3 regions of the Knoellia terrae genome follow, and region 1 is predicted to be linked to each of the others. Evidence: predicted binding sites of a transcription regulator. Region 1 holds the regulator's gene; each other region holds the start of a gene.

Region 1 (3,273 bases):
ACCGTCAGGCAGAAGATGATGCCCACGATGGTGAGCACGCCCATGGTGATCTGGACGTTGACCGAGTTCGCCGCATGCCGCCGGACGAAGTCCCCGCGCTCCCGGTACAGCAGGAACACCGCCAGGGTGCTGACGAAGCCGAGCAGGCCGGCCGAGAACACCATGGCGGCGACGCCGATCAGGTGCGAGAACATGCCCCACTGCCGCTGCTGCGCGGGGTCGAGGACCTGCGGGCCGTAGCCCTGGGTGGGCGCCGGGTAGCCCTGGCCCGACGCGGTCTGCGGGTACGGGAGCTGCGCCGAGGGAGGCGGCAGCTGGCCCTCGGGCGGCTGCGGGGGGATGTGGCCCTGCGGGTTCTCCGGGTGCGGAGTGGTCATGGGGTCCTCCTTCGAGGGACGAGGTGCTTGCCTCCAGTGAAACCCATGCGGACCCCCTTTCGACCCTCCTTCAGGGCAGGTTCAGGGTGCGCTCAGGGCTGACCCTGCCGCGGAGCCGGCTGGAACGGCATACCGGGGCTGGTGCACGAGGGCGGATTGGCGTCAGGGCGCTGTGACGAAGTCGATGAGCTCCTCCACCCGACCGAGCAGGGACGGCTCGAGGTCGGCGTACGTGCGGACCGTCCCGAGGATCTGCTTCCACGCGCGGGCGATGTCGGCCTGGTCGTCGTGGGCCCAGCCGAGGTGGGCGCAGATCCCGTGCTTCCACGAGGTCCCGCGCGGGATGACCGGCCACTGCTCCATGCCCAGCCGCTGCGGACGGACCGACTGCCAGACGTCGACGTAGGGATGTCCGACGATGAGCACGTGCGGCGCGAAGGGCTTCAGCCGCGACGCCGCCTCGACGACCCGCGTCTCCTTGGTCCCGGGCACGAGGTGGTCGACGAGGACGCCCATGCGCCGGCCCGCCCCGGGGGCGAAGTCGCGGATCGCCTGCTCGAGGTCGTCGACCCCGTCGAGCATCTCGACCACGACTCCCTCGACCCGCAGGTCGTGACCCCAGACCTTCTCGACGAGCTCGGCGTCGTGGCGGCCCTCGACGAAGATGCGCGACGCGCTCGCGACCCTGGCCGGGGCGCCGGCCACGGCCCGTGACCCACTGGCCGTGCGTGAGGCGGCGGTGCGCGCGGCGGACAGCCGGGCGTGGGCGGCAGCCTGCGGCCTGGTGAGCGTGACCGGCCGGCCGTCGACGTGGAAGCCGGGTCCGAGGGGGAAGGCCTTGGTCCGCCCACGACGGTCCTCGAGGTGGACCACGTGGATGCCGCCGGCCTTCTCGACCCGCACGACGGCCCCGACCCAGCCCGTCTCGACGTCCTCGACGACGACCCCGCGCTCGGCGGCGAGGGGGGTGGACCGGCCCTTGGGCGGGGCCTTCCAGTCGCCGGAGAGCACGTCGCGGCCGTAGCGATCAGTCACCTGCGCGAGGGTAGACGTAGAATTGGCACTCACCAAGCATGAGTGCCAACGATCGAGGAGGTGTCGCGCATGAGTGAGGATCGACGGCTCGCAGTGCTGCGGGCGATCGTCCAGGACTACGTGGAGACCTCGGAGCCGGTGGGTTCCAAGGCGCTGCTCGAGCGCCACCAGCTGGGCGTCTCCGCCGCCACGGTCCGCAACGACATGGCCGTCCTCGAGGAGGAGGGCCTCATCGCCGCGCCGCACACGAGTGCCGGCCGCATCCCCACGGACGCCGGCTACCGGGTCTTCGTCGACCGGCTCAGCACGCTCAAGCCGCTCAGCCCGGCGGAGCGGCGGGCCATCAGCAGCCTGCTCGACGGAGCCATCGACCTCGACGACGTCGTCGACCGCACCGTCCGCCTGCTCGCCTCCCTGACCCGCCAGGTGGCGGTCGTCCAGTACCCCTCGCTCACGAGGTCCTCGGTGCGACACATCGAGCTCGTCCCGCTCGGCGCCTCCCGGCTGCTCGTCGTGCTCATCACGACGACGGGCCGCGTGGAGCAGCGGGTGCTCGAGACCGGGCTCGACCTCACCGAGCCCTCCGCCGAACGGATGCTGGCCACGCTTCGGTCCGACGTCAACAGCGCGACGGTGGGCAAGACGCTCGCCGACGCCGCCGGGGGCCTCGGCGAGCTGCCGACCCAGGCCGACCCGGCGGCACGCGGGCTCCTCGCGGCCATCGCGGCCGAGCTCACCGAGGTGCTCGTCGAGCAGCGCGAGGAGCGGGTCGTCATGGCCGGCACCTCCAACCTCGTGCGAGCCGGCGAGGACTTCCCGAGCTCGATCGGCCCCGTCCTCGAAGCCCTCGAGGAGCACGTCGTGCTGCTCAAGCTGCTCGGCAGCGTGAGCGAGCAGCAGTCACCGGTGGCCGTCCGCATCGGTGCCGAGAACCCGTATGCCGGCCTGCGCAGCACCTCGCTCGTCACCTCGGGCTACGGCCTGGGGTCCGACCTCGTCGCCGGCCTCGGGGTGGTCGGTCCGACGCGCATGGACTACCCCACGACGATGGCCGCCGTGCGCGCCGTCGCGACCTACGTCAGCCGCATCCTCTCCGAATGAGCCCGGCCTGACCGCCCCCGCCTGACCCCTGACCGACCCCTGACCGCAGCACCCACCCAGCGAAGGACGTCCACCGAAGTGAACGACTACTACGCCGACCTCGGCGTGGCCCGTGAAGCGAGCGCCGACGAGATCAAGAAGGCCTACCGCAAGGCCGCCCGACGGCTCCACCCCGACGTCAACAGCGGACCGGAGGCCGAGGAGCAGTTCAAGAAGGTCTCCCAGGCCTACGACGTGCTCTCCGACGAGGAGAAGCGGCGCAGCTACGACATGGGCGCCGACCCGTATGCCGGTGCCGCCGGTGCCGGGTTCGGCCAGGGCTTCTCGTTCAGCGACGTCATGGACGCCTTCTTCGGCCAGGCCGCCGGGCAGGCCCAGGGCCGCGGGCCCCGGTCGCGCCAGTCGCGCGGCCAGGACGCCCTCGTGCGGCTCGACATCGACCTCGCCGACGCCGTCTTCGGCGGCGAGCAGGAGCTCACCATCGACACCGCGGTGGGATGCGGCACCTGTCACGGTGCCGGAACCCAGCCCGGCACCGGGACGCGCACCTGCGACGTCTGCCGCGGCCAGGGCCAGGTCCAGCAGGTCCAGCGCAGCTTCCTGGGCCAGGTCATGACCTCCCGGCCGTGCGTCAACTGCCAGGCGACGGGCCAGGTCATCGAGGCTCCCTGCTACGAGTGCTCCGGCGACGGCCGGGTCCGCACGCGCCGCACGATGACGATCCGCGTGCCGGCGGGCGTCGACACCGGCACCCGGATCC
Region 2 (3,273 bases), on a different contig from region 1:
GAAGGGAAGCAGCAATGAAGCGCATCACCTCAGGACTGGCCGCGGCCGTCTGCGCCGTCGTGCCCCTCGTCGCGGTCGCGGCACCTGCCGAGGCAGGCGTCCGATGGCAGCTGCGAGCGTCCGGCTCCCTCGCCACCGTCGACTGGGTCGAGATGGGTGAGCTGCCCGGGGGCGTCCCGGGCAACGTCCACCTGGGGAACCTGTCCGTCGAGGGAGACAGGCTGATCAATGCCTTCGGGTTCGTCACCGACTGGACCTGCGAGGAGGGCGAGATGCCCACCGGCGGTGGCCACGGCGAGGAGCCGCCGGAGGACTCCGGCTGCGTGCTCGAGGCCGAGCGCTTCGTGTTCGGTGAGGGCCTCACGCTGACGATGGACCGCAAGCTCACCAGGGCTCGCCTCACCGGGACCGTGCAGGTCGAGAACCACGGGGGCGAAGGGCCCACCGGGACGCCGACCGTCGACATCACCTGGACCGGGACGGGTGCCACGAGCAGCAGCACGTTCACCGACAGCTACACCGACTCCACCGGCGTGAAGTTCAGCACCAGGCGCACGGAGACGTCGCGCAGCGCGACGATCTCGGGACGCATCGGCGCGATGGGCTTCGACGACGACACCGACGACGTCGCGACCGGCTCCTTCGGCACCTTCAGGACGAGCGAGCGCTCCTCCATGCCCTGACACCCGCGCAGCTCCCGTGCTGCAGGATGCAGGGATGAACCCTGACTGGAGCACCCCCGAAGGCCTGACCGAGATCAGGAACGCGCTGGCTGCCGCCATCCCCGGATGGCGGCAGCCGGTCGCCCACGCGGTGGGGCTCAGCTCCGCGTCGAGCTCGGCCGAGTGGGAGTTCGGGCACGTCAACGTCCCCGGGAGGACGCACGGCCTGGCCGCCGTCGTCCTCGCCACGGTGCTGGGGCACGACGGCTCGACGGCGACCATCGACCTCACGACCGCGCAGCTCGCCGCCGCCGTCGAGTCCCTCCAGCCGGCGGAGGCGTGCACCGACCGGCAGCACCCCAACCTCGCGGCGTGGCGGCGGGCGCTCGAGCAGGCGCAGTCCAACCCGGCGCGCAGTCTCGTCGCCGTCTTCGTCGGCGACCTCGACGACCCGGTGTCCTCCGAAGCCGACGGGGCGATGCGGGCGACCTTCGAGGGACACGCCCCCGTCCTCTGAGCCCGGGGGGTCTCCCGAGGTGAGGCGCGGGCCACGCAACGCGACGGACCGGCATACCTCGGCGTTTGCACTCTCCGAGTGAGAGTGCCAATAATGGCGTTAGCACTCTCGGCATGAGAGTGACAGAACCTGGCCAGTCCGGTGAGGGTCGGCACGCGTGCAGACATGAGGCACGTGAGCGGGCTCGTCCGTCGCGGGCGCCCCTCTGGCCAGCCCCTTCGTCGTGTGGGAGGAACCACCCGAATGGCCAAGATCATCGCTTTTGATGAAGAGGCACGTCGCGGTCTCGAGCGAGGAATGAACATCCTCGCCGACGCCGTCAAGGTCACCCTGGGCCCCAAGGGCCGCAACGTCGTGCTGGAGAAGAAGTGGGGAGCCCCCACGATCACCAACGACGGTGTGTCCATCGCCAAGGAGATCGAGCTGGACGACCCCTACGAGAAGATCGGCGCCGAGCTGGTCAAGGAGGTCGCCAAGAAGACCGACGACGTCGCCGGTGACGGCACGACGACGGCGACCGTCCTCGCCCAGGCCCTCGTCAAGGAAGGCCTGCGCAACGTCGCCGCCGGCGCCAACCCGATGGCGCTCAAGCGCGGCATCGAGAAGGCCGTCGTGGCCGTCTCGGACGAGCTGCTCGCCAACGCCAAGGACGTCGAGACCAAGGAGCAGATCGCTGCCACGGCCTCGATCTCCGCTGCCGACAACCAGATCGGCGAGATGATCGCCGAGGCCATGGACAAGGTCGGCAAGGAAGGCGTCATCACCGTCGAGGAGAGCAACACCTTCGGCCTCGAGCTCGAGCTCACCGAGGGCATGCGCTTCGACAAGGGCTACATCAGCCACTACTTCGTCACCGACGCCGAGCGCATGGAGACCGTCCTCGACGACCCGTACGTGCTCGTCGTCAACTCCAAGATCGGCTCGATCAAGGACCTGCTGCCCCTCCTCGAGAAGGTCATGCAGTCCGGCAAGCCGCTGCTCATCATCGCCGAGGACGTCGAGGGCGAGGCGCTGTCCACGCTCGTCGTCAACAAGATCCGTGGCACGTTCAAGTCGGTCGCCGTCAAGGCTCCGGGCTTCGGCGACCGCCGCAAGGCCATGCTCGCCGACATCGCCATCCTCACCGGTGGCCAGGTCATCTCCGAGGAGGTCGGGCTCAAGCTCGACACCGCCGAGCTCGACCTGCTCGGCAAGGCTCGCAAGGTCGTCGTCACCAAGGACGAGACGACCATCGTCGAGGGCTCCGGCGACGCCGACCAGATTCAGGGTCGCGTCAACCAGATCCGCGCCGAGATCGAGAAGTCGGACTCCGACTACGACCGCGAGAAGCTCCAGGAGCGCCTCGCCAAGCTCGCCGGCGGCGTCGCCGTCATCAAGGCGGGCGCGGCCACCGAGGTCGAGCTCAAGGAGCGCAAGCACCGCATCGAGGACGCCGTGCGCAACGCCAAGGCTGCCGTCGAGGAGGGGATCGTCGCCGGTGGTGGCGTGGCCCTGCTCCAGGCCGGCAAGGCGGCGTTCCAGAAGCTGCAGCTCGAGGGTGACGAGGCGACCGGAGCCAACATCGTGCGTGTCGCGATCGAGGCCCCGCTCAAGCAGATCGCCATCAACGCCGGCCTCGAGGGCGGCGTCGTGTCCGAGAAGGTGTCGAACCTCGAGTCCGGCTGGGGCCTCAACGCCGCCTCCGGCGAGTACGTCGACCTCATCAAGGCCGGCATCATCGACCCGGCCAAGGTGACGCGCTCGGCGCTGCAGAACGCCGCGTCGATCGCCGCGCTGTTCCTCACGACCGAGGCCGTCATCGCCGACAAGCCCGAGAAGGCAGCCCCGGCCATGCCGGGTGGCGGCGACGACATGGGCGGCATGGGCTTCTGACCCACCCCGCTGACGTCAGCACCGGACGGGCGGTCCTCCTTCGGGAGGGCCGCCCGTCCCGCGTGTGCGGGGCCGGCTCTCGGGGTCGGCTCAGGGTCGCCTCCGGGGCGAAACCCACAGCGCGTATGCCGCCCACGCGCCTACCGTTGTCGGCATGAGCACCGACCTGGCCCCCGAGAGCCGCGCCACCTCCTCCAGCACGTCACGGGTCGCCGCCCGCGT
Region 3 (3,273 bases), on a different contig from region 1:
GAGGGCAGCGGTGCAGGTCCCGTCGGTGAGCGTGAGTCCGGCCTCGCCGGCGACGACCGTCGGGCTGCTGCCCATCGAGGTGAGGCGCACCCGCACCTGCGGGTTGCCGACGCTGGCCGGGCTCGTGCCCGGGTAGTAGAAGTCGAGGATCTGGGGCGCGGTCAGCCCCCGGGTCGCCGCACCCCGTGCGCCCCACTGCGACATGCCGCGACCGTGGCCGAAACCGCGACCCTGGAGCGCGAGGACCGGCGCGACGGGGGTCGTGGGCGCGGTGGAGGACCGGGTGACGGTCCTCGTCACCGAGGAGATGTCGAAGGGCGTCGGAGCCGGCGGCTTGGTCGCGGCGTCGGCGGCCGACGTCCCCGTGAGGAGGAGGACCGCGAACGTCGCGACGACGGCAACCGGAGAGCGCATCCGCACAGAGTGGCGGATAACTAGTCCATCTGTCACCGCTTCCAGAGATAAGGAGTCGTCGTCGTGACCTTGAGCAGGCCGGAACGCTCGAGGATGGGCCGGGAGAACTCGGTGGAGTCGCTGTGGATGAAGCGCTTCCCGTGCCGGATGGCCGAGCGGGCGCGGGCTGCCGTCAGCGCGCGGTAGATGCCGCGACCGCGGAACTCCGGCCGGGTCGCCCCGCCCCACACCCCGGCGAACTCGGTGCCCTCCACCGGCTCGAGGCGACCGGCGCTGACGACCTGGCCGTCGACCTCCGCGACCCACAGCTCCAGGTCGTCGCGCGTGCGGAGGCGGTGCAGCAGCTCCTCGTCGTGGGCCCGGGCGTCGTCCGGGTCCTCCTCGAACACCTCGGCCTGCATCGCCAGCATGGCGCGCACCTCGGTCTCCTCGCGAACCTGACGCACGGTGACCCCCTCGGGCAGCTCGACGTCGCCGGCGAGCAGCGCCGCGTCCCCGACCATCACCGACTCGGCCTCCTCGGGCTCGAAGCCGGACCCCACCAGTGCCTCGTGCAGGCCCGGCGCGCGGTCGTGCCCGCGGGTCTTCCACTCCACCTTGAGCACCTCGGGCTGGGCCCGGTAGTGCTCGAGGACCGCCTCGACCAGGTCGTGGACCGACTCCGCCGTCGCAGGACGCCCGTCGACCTCGAGGGTGCGGTAGGTGATGAACCCGCGCCCACCCACGTAGGTCGCGAGGAGCAGCGGTCCGACCTCGGTGCAGGACAGGGCCGAGGGGACCTCGGCCTCGCGGCGGAGCTGGGCGTCGTAGGCCGCGAGCAGGGCGGCCGGGTCGGTGGAGGTCATGCTGCGGAGCCTGTCAGGACCACCGCCGCCACCGCCACTGGTTTGACGGGCGCTGCGCCCACGGCGAACAGAGCGAGAAGTTCTGGCACTCGAGTTGACCGAGTGCTAACGCCCGACCTAGATTTGCCTCATTGGCACTCGGCTGTTGTGAGTGCCAGCGCACGCGGCCCGACTCGACCCCCGCGACGGCGATTCGGAACCACCGCACCGCAGCGAGCTGTATCCCTGTCCATCTTCGACTCATCCCAAAGGGGAGGTCACACAGTGTCGGTTTCCATCAAGCCGCTCGAGGACCGCATCGTCATCAAGTCGCTCGAGGCCGAGCAGACCACGGCGTCCGGTCTCGTCATCCCGGACACCGCGAAGGAGAAGCCCCAGGAGGGCGAGGTCCTCGCGGTCGGCCCCGGTCGCATCGACGACAACGGCAACCGTGTCCCGCTCGACGTCACCGTCGGCGACAAGGTCATCTACAGCAAGTACGGCGGCACCGAGGTCAAGCACGGCGGCGAGGAGTTCCTGATCCTCTCCGCCCGCGACGTCCTCGCCGTCATCGGCTGATCGACGCACCACCTGCGCGCCAGCGCACCAGAACCACCGCGTATGCCGTGGGCTCGCCTCCACGGTGAGCCCACGGCATACGCGCATCTGACCTGACGTGCCCCGCCGGGGCACCTCATCGAACTACCTGAAGGACACCCATGGCCAAGGAACTGGAGTTCAACGACTCCGCCCGCAAGGCGCTCGAGCGCGGCGTCGACGCGCTCGCCAACGCCGTCAAGGTGACGCTCGGCCCCAAGGGCCGCAACGTCGTCATCGACAAGAAGTGGGGCGCCCCCACGATCACGAACGACGGGGTGACCATCGCCCGCGAGATCGAGCTCGAGGACGCCTACGAGAACCTCGGCGCGCAGCTCGCCAAGGAGGTCGCGACCAAGACCAACGACGTCGCCGGTGACGGCACGACGACCGCGACCGTGCTCGCCCAGGCCATGGTCCGCGAGGGCCTGCGCAACGTCACCGCCGGTGCCGCCCCGGCCGCGCTCAAGCGCGGCATGGACAAGGCCGTCGACGCCGTGTCCGAGCGCCTCCTCGAGAACGCCCGTGAGGTCGACGGCAAGGACGAGATCGCGTCCGTCGCGTCGCTGAGCGCCCAGGACCCCGAGATCGGCGCCACCATCGCCGAGGCGTTCGACAAGGTCGGCAAGGACGGCGTCATCACCGTCGAGGAGTCCTCGACCGCGTCCACCGAGCTCGAGTTCACCGAGGGCATGCAGTTCGACAAGGGCTACATCTCCCCGTACTTCATCTCCGACGCGGAGCGCATGGAGGCCGTCCTCGAGGACGCCTACATCCTCATCAACCAGGGCAAGATCTCGGCGATCGCCGACGTCCTGCCGATCCTCGAGAAGGTCGTCCAGTCGGGCAAGCCGCTGGTCATCATCTCCGAGGACGTCGACGGCGAGGCCCTGTCCACGCTCGTCGTCAACAAGATCCGTGGCACCTTCAACGTCGTCGCCGTCAAGGCGCCCGGCTTCGGTGACCGCCGCAAGGCGATGCTCCAGGACATGGCTGTCCTCACCGGTGGCCAGGTCATCGCCGAGGAGGTCGGGCTCAAGCTCGACCAGGCCGACCTCACCGTGCTCGGCCAGGCCCGTCGCGTCGTCGTCACCAAGGACACGACGACGATCATCGACGGCGCGGGCGACCGCACCGAGGTCGAGGGTCGCGTCGGCCAGATCAAGGCCGAGATCGAGCGCACCGACTCCGACTGGGACCGCGAGAAGCTCCAGGAGCGCCTCGCCAAGCTCGCCGGTGGCGTCTGCGTCATCAAGGTCGGTGCCCACACCGAGGTCGAGCTCAAGGAGAAGAAGCACCGCATCGAGGACGCCATCTCGGCGACCCGCGCGGCCATCGAGGAGGGCATCGTCGCCGGTGGCGGCTCCGCCCTCATCCAGGCCGTCAAGGTCATCGACGGTCTCGGCCTCGAGGGTGACGAGAAGGTCGGCGCCGCCAT

Evidence for each region. Region 1 encodes HrcA, which represses chaperone genes, less so after heat shock. Its sites were predicted from a motif close to TTNGCACTCGNNNNNNNCGAGTGCNAA; they were not measured.
Region 2: groL (chaperonin GroEL) is a predicted target of HrcA. The motif match lies at 1,244-1,270, and genes of this name have one in related genera.
Region 3: groES (co-chaperone GroES) is a predicted target of HrcA. The motif match lies at 1,342-1,368, and genes of this name have one in related genera.

What each region holds. Positions count from the first base shown of each region.
Region 1 is NZ_JBMBWH010000004.1:165,813-169,085, forward strand. It holds gene ACOJV9_RS07755 (DUF4870 domain-containing protein) at 1-377, opposite strand, end outside; gene ACOJV9_RS07760 (DUF3097 domain-containing protein) at 540-1,412, opposite strand; gene hrcA (heat-inducible transcriptional repressor HrcA) at 1,482-2,513, shown strand; gene dnaJ (molecular chaperone DnaJ) at 2,592-3,273, shown strand, end outside.
Region 2 is NZ_JBMBWH010000013.1:55,085-58,357, reverse strand. It holds gene ACOJV9_RS15635 (hypothetical protein) at 15-683, shown strand; gene ACOJV9_RS15630 (hypothetical protein) at 718-1,179, shown strand; gene groL (chaperonin GroEL) at 1,423-3,051, shown strand; gene ACOJV9_RS15620 (ABC transporter ATP-binding protein) at 3,206-3,273, shown strand, end outside.
Region 3 is NZ_JBMBWH010000002.1:146,819-150,091, forward strand. It holds gene ACOJV9_RS04055 (SpoIID/LytB domain-containing protein) at 1-414, opposite strand, end outside; gene ACOJV9_RS04060 (GNAT family N-acetyltransferase) at 447-1,259, opposite strand; gene groES (co-chaperone GroES) at 1,524-1,817, shown strand; gene groL (chaperonin GroEL) at 1,958-3,273, shown strand, end outside.